3 regions of the Thiorhodovibrio frisius genome follow, and region 1 is predicted to be linked to each of the others. Evidence: predicted binding sites of a transcription regulator. Region 1 holds the regulator's gene; each other region holds the start of a gene.

Region 1 (4,260 bases):
TCTACATGATCGTCGGTCTGGTGAGCGCTGATTCCGGGCGCATTTTGCTTGCCGGCGAGGATGTCACCCTCGCGCCCATGCACGCACGCGCCCGGCGCGGCCTGAGCTACCTGGCCCAGGAGCCATCCATCTTCCGCAAGCTGAGCGCAACAAACAACCTGATGGCGGTGCTCGAAACCCGCCCAGAACTCGACGACCACCAGCGCCGCCAGTATTGCGAGGCGCTGCTCGATGAGCTTGGCATTGCGCATATCGCCCAATCTCTGGCTCTCAGTTTGTCGGGAGGCGAGCGCCGCCGCCTGGAAATTGCCCGCGCACTTGCCGTCGAGCCGAAAGTCATGTTGCTTGACGAGCCCTTTGCCGGGGTCGACCCGATCGCAGTGGTCGACATTAAAAAAATTATCACCCATTTGAGCGAGCGCGGTATTGGCGTGCTGGTCACCGATCATAACGTGCGAGAAACCCTCGATATTTGTGATCGCGCCTACATCATCAGCGATGGGCAGGTGATTGCCGAAGGTGAGCCCTCGGCCTTGCTCAGCAACACCCAGGTGCGCGCGGTCTATCTTGGCGAGCATTTCCGGCTTTGACGCTCGGCTTTGCGTCGACTTGGCAAAGATCAGCTACAATCAAATTTGCCCTATGCAAATTTCATTCATTGTCCAAGCATCTGTCTATGCCCATCCCGCCGGAGTCCCGCTGCCCGCAGCAGTTCCGTTGAAGGCGTCGCGATGAAGCAGACCATTCAACTGCGCCTCGGCCAGCAGCTGACGATGACGCCGCAGCTGCAGCAAGCGATTAAGCTGCTGCAGCTCTCGACCCTGGATCTCCAGCAGGAAATCCAGCAGGCGCTTGAGTCCAACCTGATGCTCGAGAACGCCGATGACGACCTGCCGGAGCCAGGCACCCGCGAAGACCGCCTGAATCAGGATGAGGCCAGCGCGCAGCGTCTCGAAGAGGCGCGACTCGATAGCTCGTTGCGCCCCGAGCGCGACGGCATGCCCGACGAGTTGCCCACCGACAGCGAATGGACCGACACTTTCGCCGATACCTCCGACAGCTACGCGCCAAGCAGCGGTGCCCAATCCGGTGCTCAATCTGGCAGCCAGTCCGGCGACAGCAATGATTTCGACCTCTTCGCCCAGCGCTCGCGCCCGCAGACGCTGCATGACTACATCGACTGGCAGCTCAACCTGACCCGTTTCGGCGCGCGCGACCAAGCCGTTGCCGAGGCGCTGATCGACGCCATTGACGCCGACGGCTACCTGCATCTGGACCTGAGCGAATTGCCCGCGATTCTGAACGACCCGGAACTTGAGCCGGACGAGATTGAAGCCGTGCTCCATCGCATCCAGAGCTTCGATCCGCCGGGTCTCGCGGCACGCGACCTGCGCGAATGCCTGATCCTGCAACTGCGTCAGCTGACCGATCACCAGCCGCGACGCGACCATGCCCTGAGCATCTGCGAGCACCATTTCGATGCTCTGGGGCGCAACGATCTGGACGCCATGCGCCGTGGCACCAAGCTCAGCGACGATGACTTGGGCCAGGCACTGACGCTGATCCGCTCCCTGAACCCGCGCCCAGGGTCGGCCGTGACCGAGGTGCAACCGGAATACATCAAGCCCGACGTGCTGGTGCGCCGTCGCCACGGCCGCTGGACAGTGGAGCTTAACCCGGATACCACGCCGCGAATTCGCGTCAACGAGAGTTACAGGCAGCTCATTCGGCGTGCCGATAAGGCCGCCGACAATCAGTGCCTGAAATCCCATCTGCAAGAGGCGCAGTGGTTTATCAAAAGCCTGCTGAGTCGCAATGACACCGTGCTGCGGGTAGCGACCAAAATTGTCGAGCTGCAGCAGGACTTTTTCGATTTTGGCGAAGAGGCCATGCGCCCGCTGGTGCTGCGCGACATCGCCGAGACGCTGGAGCTGCATGAATCCACCGTCTCGCGCGTGACAACGCAGAAATACATGCACACCCCCAGGGGCACCTTCGAGTTCAAATATTTCTTTTCAAGTCACGTCAACACCACTTCAGGGGGTGAGTGTTCATCGACCGCCATCCGCGCCTTTATCCGCAAACTGGTCGCCGCAGAGACGCCTAATAAGCCTCTGAGTGACAACAAAATTGCCGAGGTTCTGTCGGATCAGGGCATCAAGGTGGCACGACGAACAGTCGCCAAATACCGCGAAGCCATGGGCATCCCGCCCTCGAACGAGCGCAAGCGGCTCGCATGACGCCAGAGGTTTTCATTACAGAGGGTTTTCATACCAGGGTTCTTTTGTGATGAAATTCCCCAGTCATTGCACCGGCCATCGCCGCGTTCGACCATTCAGGAGTCATAACCTATGCAAATCAAGCTCACCGGGCATCATGTCGACATTACCGAACCACTCAAAGACTATGTCGATAGTAAATTTTCCCGCCTGGAGCGCCATTTCGACCATGTCATCAACGCCAACGTCATCCTGAGTGTCGAGAAGCTCCGCCAGAAGGCGGAAGCCACCCTGCTCGTCAATGGCGCCAACGTTCATGCCGATGCGACGCACGAGGACATGTACGCCGCCATTGACGGGCTGATCGATAAGCTCGACCGTCAGGTGCTCAAGTACAAGGAAAAGCGCCAAAGTCATCGCGCGCCCGGTGCCAAAGTGGCCAGCGCCGAACTTGCCGCTACCGACGAGGCAGCATCGGAAGCGCTTGAGGAGGACTGAGGTCAAACGCATTGCTTGACCCGTTGTCCAAATAACGAACCTACCGACATCCTTCACTGATGACCCATACCGGAGCCGGTCATGCTGGCTCCGGTTTTTGTTTCGTCCACCGGAGAGCCAGCGCACATGTTTCCCCCGCAACTTATCGTCGAGCACCGGGTGCTCGCCGGGGCCAGCATCAGCAGTAAGAAGCGGCTGCTTGAAACCTTGGCCGAGCTGTTGGTTGGCGAGCAGCCCCAGCTCAGCCGCGAGGCGGTATTCGACCGCCTGCTCGAGCGCGAACGCCTCGGCAGCACCGGCCTCGGTCATGGCGTGGCGCTGCCCCATGCGCGCGTGGCGGAGATCACGGACGCCATTGGCGCTTTCATCCAGATCGCCGAGCCCGTCCCCTTCGATGCCATCGACGACCAACCGATTGACCTGGCCTTTGCGCTACTGGTGCCTGAGGGCGCCAACGAGACCCATCTGCAACTATTGGCCAAGCTGGCGGAACTCTTCAACCAGGATCATCTCCGACAGCGCCTGCGCAGCGCCGAGAGCCCACAGGCACTGCTCGACATTCTCACCCAGGCATCTCTGTCGGCATCCAACGGAGTCGCGTGAAAGCTATCGACTCCCTGCAGCGACTTGTCGACAGCCTGAGCAAGCCGCTCAAGCTGCGCTGGGTGCTTGAGCCTCCGCCAGAGCCCATTCCTCTCACTAATCCGCCCCAATCACCGCGCCAGCGGTTGGTGGGCTCCATGAACTGCATCCGCCCGAACCGGGTGCAAATTATCGGCCCGGCCGAATCCGCCTACTTAGGCGATCTGCACCCGGACGCCCGCGCCGACATGATGACGCGGGTTTTTACCGCCCAACCCATTGCGGTCATCTTCTCTGACGGGCTGGAACCTGACCCGGAATTTCGCGCACTTGCAGAGCGGGAACAGACGCCCCTGCTGGGCTCGGGCCTGAACGACCAGGACCTTGTCGAGCACCTGCAACATGTGCTGACCTACGCCTTTGCTGAGCGCATCACCTTGCATGGCGTCTTTCTCGAGGTGCTTGGCATGGGCGTGCTGCTGGTCGGCGACCCCGGCATCGGCAAGAGTGAACTGGCGCTTGAGCTGATCGCGCGCGGCCACCGACTGATCGCCGATGACGCGCCTGAATTCGCTCGGGTTGCGCCGGAGATCATTGAGGGACGCTGCCCGCCCCTGCTGCGCGATTTTCTCGAAGTGCGCGGCCTTGGTGTGCTCAATATTCGCGCCATGTTCGGCGAGAGCGCAGTGCGCGAGACAGACCACCTGAAACTGGTCATCAGCATGCGGATCTACAACAGCAGCGAACTGGCCGGCGTCGACCGCCTGCTCGGCAGCCTGTCCGCGCGCACCATTCTCGGCATCGCAGTGCCGGAAATCACCATTCCAGTGGCACCCGGGCGCAATCTCGCGGTGTTGCTCGAGACCGCCGTGCGCAGTCAAATTCTGCGCATTCGAGGCTATGATGCCGGAGCCGACCTGGCCGAGCGTCAGGCGGAACTCTTGGCCGCCGATGCGCCGGC
Region 2 (4,260 bases), 1.9 Mb from region 1:
AGCGCCCGCTCGGGTCACCAAGGTAACCGCAGGGGCAGGGATTCATCGCGGCCAAGAGCTGAAAACGCGCTGGGAATTCGGCCTGACGCGCGGCACGCGAAATGTGAATGCGCCCGGATTCGAGCGGCTCGCGCAGTACCTCCAGCACCCGGCGATCGAATTCTGGCAGCTCATCAAGGAAGAGCACTCCATGATGTGCAAGCGAAATCTCACCTGGTCGTGGATGACTGCCACCCCCGACCAGGGCTGGTCCGGAGGCGGTGTGATGGGGTGCGCGAAAGGGCCGTTCGCGCCAGCGGCTGCGATCCAGCTGTTCTCGCCCCACCACAGAGCGCACGGCCGCTGCCTCCAGGGCTTCTTCTTCGGTTAGCGGCGGCAGAATGCCGGGCAGGCGGCTCGCGAGCATGGATTTGCCGGTGCCGGGCGGGCCGACGAACAGCAGGCTATGAGCACCGGCGGCGGCGATTTCCAGTGCCCGCTTAGCCTGGGGCTGGCCGCGAACCTCGGCCAGGTCGGACAGTGGTGCGCTGTCGGCTTCGGCGGCGGGTTGGGTTTGGTGAGGCGCCAGCGGCTCGATCTGATTCAGATGCTGACAGACATCGAGCAGGTGGCGCGCGGGCAGGATGCGCAGATCGCGCACCAGGCTGGCCTCATCGGCGTTTTCGACCGGTAGCACCAGCGCGCGTCCGGCAGCGCGCGCTGCCAGTGCCGAGGGCAGCACGCCCGAAACTGGCCGCAGGGCGCCGGAAAGGGCCAGTTCGCCCAGAAACTCATGCTCGGCGATGGCCTCGGGCTGCAATTGCCCGGAAGCACCAAGAATGCCAAGCGCGATGGGCAGATCGAAGCGGCCACCATCCTTGGGTAAATCCGCCGGTGCGAGATTGATGGTCACGCGCCCGTCCGGAAATTGAAAACTGCCGCTGCGCAGCGCGCCGCGCACCCGGTCCTTGCTCTCGCGCACGGCCATTTCGGGTAATCCAACGATGGACAGGCCGGGCAGGCCGCCAGCGGTCTGCACCTCGACAATCACCTCAAGCGCCTGAATGCCATAGGGGGCACGGCTATGGAGAATGCTGAGGCCCACGCGCCGCTCGCTTGCTGGTTAGGGGCGGTGTGCTGGCCATCGGGCTCGGATGGCTCAGACCTTGCCGGCGCGTGCCGATTGCTCAAGCTCGGCAATGCGTGCCTCCAGTGCTTCCAGCTTAGCGCGGGAGCGCGCCAGCACAGCGGCCTGAATGTCGAATTCCTCGCGGGTGACCAAGTCGAGCCGGTTCAGTCCAGCCTCGAGCGTTGCGCGCATGCTGCGCTGTAGGTCTTCTTGCAACACTTGCATGCCTTTTGGCATTGCGGCACTGAGACGGCGGGCGAGTTCATCGAGCTGTTTTGGGTCCAACATGGCGCGGCTACCTGTTCTTGCTGAAAGAAATATCAGCCATTATAGAGCCTGTTTGGGTGTCGCGTCCTCGGGGATTCGCGCACCGATACAGCGCATCTTTTGGGTGCGATCACGGATTTTTAGCACTATTTTGGTGCATTTATTGATGTATTTTTGCAACAGTCGTGAGTGATCGTTGTGTTTTCGTAACATTCAGGGCTGGCATGCGTTCTGCTTGCAGAATTGTCAGTTCCAGCCGCCGCAGCTTTTTGCTGCACTGCTTTTTGCTGCACTGAGGTGGCGGACGAATTAACCGGTTTTCACTGACAACTGATTAGGATGAGACGTATGAAAAAAATCGCCATGAAAGAAACCGCACGCATTCATCGGTCGTCGCCGCGACTCGCCGGTCTGGCGGCGGCAGTCGCTCTCTCGCTGGCCGGCACCAACGTCGCGCTGGCACAAGGGGCGGGGCCTTGGGATTTCAGCGCAAACATTGGCGCCGTTTCTAATTACATGTGGCGCGGCGTTACCCAGACGGGGGACGGCGCGGCAGTGCAGGGTGGGCTGGATGTGGCTCACGAGAGCGGCTTCTATGCTGGTACTTGGGCGTCGAACATCGATTGGGACGATGGAACCCAAACAGTGACCGGGGTTGTGCGACTCGATCCAACCACGGGGCGCCCAACGGTTGTGGGCACGACATCCGGCAATAATTCGGGTTTGCCGACCTATGAACTCGACTTGTATGCGGGTTACGACTTTAGCCTGCCTGATGAAAACGCCAGCTTGGGCCTCAATACCATCTACTACGCCTATCCTGACAGCTCGGGTAACGTCGACTTTTGGGAAATCGGTATCTCTGGTGGCTATGATTTCGGTCCTGCTGCCGTGTCTGGCGGCATTCAATATACCGCATGGAACGGCAAGGTGAACGATGGCGGCATGTTCGCGGAGGGCGACCTTTACTACAGCGCCGCCTTGGATGTCCCGCTTCCCCGGGATTTTAGTTTCGGCGTTTTCGGCGGTTACTATGACTTTGATAATGACCGCTATTTCTACGCCGACAGTAATGGTGTCGCAAAAAAAGCCTCCTACGATTACTGGCATTGGGGGGCGACCGTCAGCAAAGAGGCGGGCGACTTTGGGACCTTTAGCTTCACTTATGAACAAGTGGATGCCGATGGCGACTACTATGACGAAGATGCCCAAGTCTGGGTCGGTTGGAACAAAACGTTCTAAGTCGTCCGAGTATCCTGACGTTCCGACAGGCTAATTGCGCGGGGACCGTCAATGGCGGTTACCCGCACTTAATACACTTAGGGAGCTTATGCAATGAAGCTGATCACAGCAGTGATTAAACCATTCAAGCTCGATGATGTGCGGGAGGCGCTGGCCGATATCGGCGTGTCTGGCATCACTGTCATCGAGGTTAAGGGTTTCGGGCGGCAGAAAGGCCACACCGAACTGTATCGCGGTGCCGAGTATGTCGTCGACTTTCTGCCCAAAATTAAGGTGGAAATTGCTGTCGACGATGGTCTGGTTGAGCAGGTGATTGAAGCTGTCACCAATGCAGCCCGTACCGGCAAGATCGGCGACGGCAAGATTTTCGTCTTCGACGTCGGTCAGGTCATCCGCATCCGTACCGGCGAGACCGGTCCCGACGCGCTTTAAGCGACTTTTGCAGGAGGAACCTCATAGTGGAAGAACCAACGATACAGCTCGCCTACGCGCTGGATACCTTTTACTTTCTCGTCTCCGGTGCTCTTGTCATGTGGATGGCCGCCGGTTTTGCGATGCTCGAGGCGGGGCTGGTCCGCGCCAAGAATACCGCTGAAATTCTTACCAAGAACGTCGCGCTCTTTGCCATCAGCTGCATCATGTACATGTTGATTGGTTACGGCATCATGTATCCGGCGGGTGGTAACGGCGTTATCCCAAGCATCAACTGGTCGTTCATGTTCATGAACGCGACGGACGACAATACGCTCAAAGCGATCACCGAGGCTATTGCCGCGAAGGCAGCCAACCCAGAAGAAGCCCCTGACCCGTCCTACTACTCGGGTCTTTCCGACTTCTTTTTTCAGGTGGTCTTTGTCGCCACCGCCATGTCGATTGTCTCCGGTGCCGTGGCCGAGCGTATGAAGCTTTGGGCTTTCTTGGCCTTCGCCGTCATCATGACCGGCTTTATCTATCCAATGCAGGGTTACTGGAAGTGGGGCGGTGGCTGGCTCGACGGCATCGGCTTTAACGACTTTGCCGGATCGGGTATCGTCCATCTGTGCGGTGCCTCTGCGGCTCTGGCCGGTGTGATTCTGCTCGGCGCGCGTAAAGGCAAGTACGGCAAGGACGGCAGCATCAACGCCATTCCTGGCTCCAATCTGCCGCTGGCAACCCTGGGTACCTTTATTCTGTGGCTGGGCTGGTTCGGCTTTAACGGTGGTTCGGAACTCAAGATTTCCGACATCGGCGAGGCCAACGCGGTGGCTGCCGTCTTCGTCAACACCAACATGGCCGCAGCTGGTGGTCTGGTTCTGGCGTTGATCACCGCTCGTATCATGTTCGGCAAGGCCGATCTCACCATGGCACTGAACGGCGCTTTGGCCGGTTTGGTCGCTATTACCGCCGAGCCACTGACCCCGAGCCCGATCGCGGCAACCCTGATCGGCGGCCTCGGCGGCGTGATTGTGGTCTTCGCCATCGTCACCATGGATAAGCTGCGCATCGATGACCCGGTCGGTGCCATCTCAGTGCATGGTGTTGTCGGCATGTGGGGTCTGATCGCTGTGCCGCTGACTAATGGCGACGCATCCTTTGTTGCTCAGTTCATTGGTCTCTTCACCATTCTGGCATGGGTCTTTGCCGCATCTCTTCTGACGTGGTTC
Region 3 (4,260 bases), 2.5 Mb from region 1:
GGCGTCTCGGTGTAGGACATCGTTCGCACTGGGGAGACAATGGGCGCGCGCCCAGGTAACGGCGTCCAGACAATTGTGCAGACAGGCGTCGGCGCCGATGTCCGTTCCGAGCGAGCTCAGGAACTGGAACACCTGGCCACCTACCACGACCTTGGTCGCCGGTAGATGCGAGCGCAACGCCGCAACCGCTGCCCGGGCGGCACGCAGATTGAATGGCATAGAGATGGACAGCGCGACCAAATCGGGCCGCTGATCTAATGCCTTGTGCAACAGGACATCGTTTGGAACATTGGCGCCAAGATAGATCACGTCCCAACCATCCAACTCCAGACAGGTGGCCACCATCCAGGCGCCCAGCTCATGGAACTCGTTCACGCTGGCGGCGACCAGCGCGCGGCCCCGCACCGGCTCGGGGAACGCCTGCTCGTAGTACAGCGAGGACAGTACCCGGTTGATGATCGCGGTGGCCTGGTGCTCGCCCGTGATCGAGAGCTTGCCATCTTCCCAGAGCAGGCCGACCAGATTCATCGCTGGCACCACCAGGCCCTGCAGCAGGGTCGGTAGAGCCATACCGGCGTCCCGCAACTCGCGGCACAACTGGAGCAGGCGTTCATCGTCGGCCTCAAGCAGGGCTTCGGTGAATGCAGCGAAGGCATCGGCTAGACTTGAATCGACGGTGAGTGACGTCTTGGCGCGCTGTTCGGCCAGTTCAATAACCTGCTGGTGCTGCGCCAGCATCCAGTCGTATACGCGGATGATCTCCGCAGCAGGCTCTGCCGGCAGCGCTGCGACTATGGCTTCCTTCCAAAGGCCAAGTTCGATGGCGAAATAGTCGTAGTGGACGCCCTGCGCATGGTAGGCGTGATAGACCCAGGGCAGGGTCACCGCGAGCAAGTCGTATTGCGCGCTCTGGAACACCTCGTCCATAAACTGGGCGTGATATCGATGGTTGTCCGCGAACAGCGTCGGCGGGTTGCCGCCGATCAGTTCCGGGTAACGCGAATGGGCTGCAATACGGTCCGTAACTTCCGCCGCCAACAACTGCATAACCGATTGGTAGGCCTGCACGGCCACGGCGGACACTGCGGGCAGGCTGGCGGCGCCCTGTGCGATCAGGTCAGAGCGCTGTGCGGCATTGCGCGTCATGCCGGCGGCCTCTTAACCGTGCCCAGTTCAGGATGCCCACAATTACAGGCCGGTAGCGGTCTCGAAAAACTGACACCTGTCATTCTGGATGGACCAGTTCCGATGTGCCGCTGGATTCGATGTTCATGATTCCAATTCCCCGGTCAGGTTGACACCTTGCACATCACCTCAACGCTGCTCATGTCCGGCATGTGCAGGTCGAAAAAGATCGGATCGGGCCGTTGCGCCCGCACCCGCGCGATGCCCTCGGTGCCTTTGGCTGCGAGCACGAGATTTTAGTCCATCAGACGGCTCAGCGCGAGAACGAAGGCATCGCGAATACCTTCTTTGTCGTCCCCGTCTCGCACCCGGTCTTGCAGTCAAGATGACAACAGCGGCGGATGGGATGTCGCAAAGGGCGCAAATTGGCCTGCGGCATGCGATATCACCCTTGATGTATTGCCTTTTTCTATTTAGGCATGCCCTTTGCTTTAGATTGCCCTGCCAGAGGTGTTTCGGCTCCTCTGGGGTGGGTGTCGCGTGCGGTCGATGAAATGACTGCCGGCGGCGCTGACGCGACATCGGTATTCAGGGCTCTATTGGAGGGCTTGCGCATGACTAGGACTCCGCCCGAGATTATTCCGCCGAGCATCGCACCCGGTGCGGTCTGCATCAACGACACGACGCTGCGCGATGGCGAACAATCTGCCGGGGTGGCCTTTTCGCTGGACGAAAAGCTTGCCATTGCGCGCGGGCTCGACGCCCTTGGCGTGCCGGAGTTGGAAATCGGCATTCCGGCGATGGGCGAGGAGGAACGCGCATCCATCGCTGCGGTCGCGGCCTTGGGACTGAATGCGCGCCTAATGGTCTGGGCGCGCATGGTCGAGCAGGATATTGCCGCCAGTCGTGACCTACCGGTGGATCTAATCGACCTGTCGATTCCGGTGTCCGATCAGCAAATTTCCGGGAAGCTCGGGCGTGATCGCACCTGGGTGCTCAAACAGATTCGCATCCAGGTGCCACGGGCACTGGAGGCGGGCTTTCAGGTTGGCGTTGGCTTTGAGGACGCCTCGCGCGCTGATGCGGATTTTCTGCGCCAGGTCGTGGAGGTGGCACAAGCCTCGGGCGCTAGGCGCGTGCGCTATGCCGACACCCTTGGGGTGTTGGACCCCTTCGGCGTGTTTGCCGCCATCAGCGATCTGCGCGCCCATTGTGACTGCGAGATTGAAATGCACGCCCATGACGACCTCGGCATGGCCACGGCCAATACTCTGGCGGCGGTGCGCGGCGGGGCCACTCATGTGAATACCACGGTGCACGGGCTGGGGGAACGCGCTGGTAATGCGGCACTCGAAGAGGTGGCAATTGGCCTGAAGCACGTCCATGGTTGCGCAACTGGCATTGATCTCACCCATTTCGAGAGTCTGTCCGAGTTGGTTGCAACCGCATCGGGCCGGCCAGTGGCCTGGCAGAAGAGCCTGATCGGCGCCGGGGCTTTTACCCACGAGGCTGGCATCCACGTCGATGGACTGATGAAAGATCCGCGCAATTATCAGGGTGTCGATCCGGCCGAGCTTGGCCGCACTCACCGCTTGGTGCTGGGCAAGCATTCCGGCCGCCATGCCCTGTGTCGCGCCTATGCCGAGCAGCTCAATACCTCACTGAGTGCTGAGCAGGCTGCCTGTCTGCTCACGCGTGTGCGCAGCTTCGTGACCGAGCACAAGCGCTCGCCTGAGCTGGGTGATCTGCGCGGTTTCCTCTCGGAGATTGATCTTAGCGCCGGCGGTAGTCTGCGCTTGCAATAGCCAGCAACCATCGCCAAGCAATTTGTGGGATAGCATTGGATTTACTCGACTTCACCGGCCAGGAGATGTACTTCGACGCCCCGCTGCCGGCGGAGGTGGACGCGCTCATACAGGATGCTGCGAGCGACTATGGAAGCGAAGGCGGCGCGAGCGCTGAGTTGGCTTTGCTGCGGGCTTACTTTCTGGCGCCCGAGCAGCTATCGGTGCTGGTCGCGCTCTATCGCTACTATTACTATCAGCACCGGCTGGAGGATGCGCTGATTGTGGCCGAGCGTGCGCTGGCGCTGAGTGCCCGCGACCTGGGATTGGACGGCGGCTGGCGGGAACTCGATGAGGCCCGGCTGCATGAATTAAGCCAGCATGCCATGCCCTTGACCCGCTTTCTGCTGCTGGCGCTCAAAGGCGCTGGCTATCTGGAGTTGCGTTTGGAGCGCGCCACCGAGGCGCTCGAACGTCTTGAGACCCTTGCGCGGCTCGATACCGAGGGGCGTCTGGGCATCGACAGCCTGCTGCGCCTGGCGCGCAGTCTGGTGACCGAGCAACAGATTCAGGGTGCTGGGGATAACCTGCATGTTTTGCGGCGTCGCTGACGCAAAATTTGGCGAATGAATTCGCCTGACCGACGCGGCGAATCTATTCGCCATTAGGCCTTGACCATCAACTAAAAGGTGCCTGCCATGTCCGATGTAACACAGACGATCGAGGAACTGGACCTCGATGAACTCGAAAGTGCCGAAGATTTCCTGACCTACTTCGGTATTGCTTTTGACCCTGCCGTGGTTCATGTGAACCGTTTGCACATTTTGCAACGCTTTCATGATTATCTCGCCGAGGTCGAGACCTTGCCAGAGGATGCCCAGGCACAGTTTGAGTTACACCGGGATCTGCTCGAAGGCGCCTATGGAGATTTTGTGAATTCGGATGCGCGCACCGAGAAAGTCTTTCGCGTCTTTAAGCAAGGGCAGCCGGTGAACGTGGGGTTGGATTCGCTGCTTGGTCAGTTGCATCATGCGCCCAGCGTATGACTACGGCGATGAGGTGCGCGTTATCCGCCACCTGCGCAACGACGGGACATTTCCCGGTCGGGATCGCGGTGCGCTGCTGATTCGTCGCGGCAGCACGGGCTATGTGCGCGATGTTGGGACCTTTTTGCAGGACCAGATCATCTACAGCGTGCATTTTGTCGACCAGGATCTCGTCGTTGGCTGTCGCGAGCAGGAATTGCAGGCGGCAAGTGACTTTTGGGTCGAAAGTCGCTTCGATACCCGCGACCGGGTGCGCGCCACCCTGACCCTGGCCAGCGGCGGTCGCTTGCTGGTGGAGGAGGGCA

The links. Region 1 encodes sigma-54, which starts transcription at its own class of promoters, with help from an activator protein. Its sites were predicted from a motif close to TGGCANGNTNCNTGCTT; they were not measured.
Region 2: the regulator sigma-54 is predicted to act here: its motif matches at 1,596-1,612, upstream of Thiofri_RS07215 (TorF family putative porin).
Region 3: the regulator sigma-54 is predicted to act here: its motif matches at 1,601-1,617, upstream of nifV (homocitrate synthase).

Annotation. Positions count from the first base shown of each region.
Region 1 covers NZ_CP121471.1:5,049,539-5,053,798, reverse strand. The annotation lists gene lptB (LPS export ABC transporter ATP-binding protein) at 1-590, shown strand, start outside; gene Thiofri_RS23030 (RNA polymerase factor sigma-54) at 732-2,240, shown strand; gene hpf (ribosome hibernation-promoting factor, HPF/YfiA family) at 2,352-2,717, shown strand; gene ptsN (PTS IIA-like nitrogen regulatory protein PtsN) at 2,844-3,320, shown strand; gene hprK (HPr(Ser) kinase/phosphatase) at 3,317-4,260, shown strand, end outside.
Region 2 covers NZ_CP121471.1:1,546,538-1,550,797, forward strand. The annotation lists gene Thiofri_RS07205 (YifB family Mg chelatase-like AAA ATPase) at 1-1,084, opposite strand, end outside; gene ubiK (ubiquinone biosynthesis accessory factor UbiK) at 1,139-1,396, opposite strand; gene Thiofri_RS07215 (TorF family putative porin) at 1,724-2,617, shown strand; gene Thiofri_RS07220 (P-II family nitrogen regulator) at 2,711-3,049, shown strand; gene Thiofri_RS07225 (ammonium transporter) at 3,148-4,260, shown strand, end outside.
Region 3 covers NZ_CP121471.1:2,115,646-2,119,905, forward strand. The annotation lists gene Thiofri_RS09910 (GGDEF domain-containing protein) at 1-20, opposite strand, end outside; gene Thiofri_RS09915 (cobalamin B12-binding domain-containing protein) at 1-1,146, opposite strand, end outside; gene Thiofri_RS09920 (response regulator) at 1,290-1,415, opposite strand; gene nifV (homocitrate synthase) at 1,740-2,930, shown strand; gene Thiofri_RS09930 (hypothetical protein) at 2,966-3,520, shown strand; gene nifW (nitrogenase-stabilizing/protective protein NifW) at 3,608-3,955, shown strand; gene Thiofri_RS09940 (nitrogen fixation protein NifZ) at 3,939-4,260, shown strand, end outside.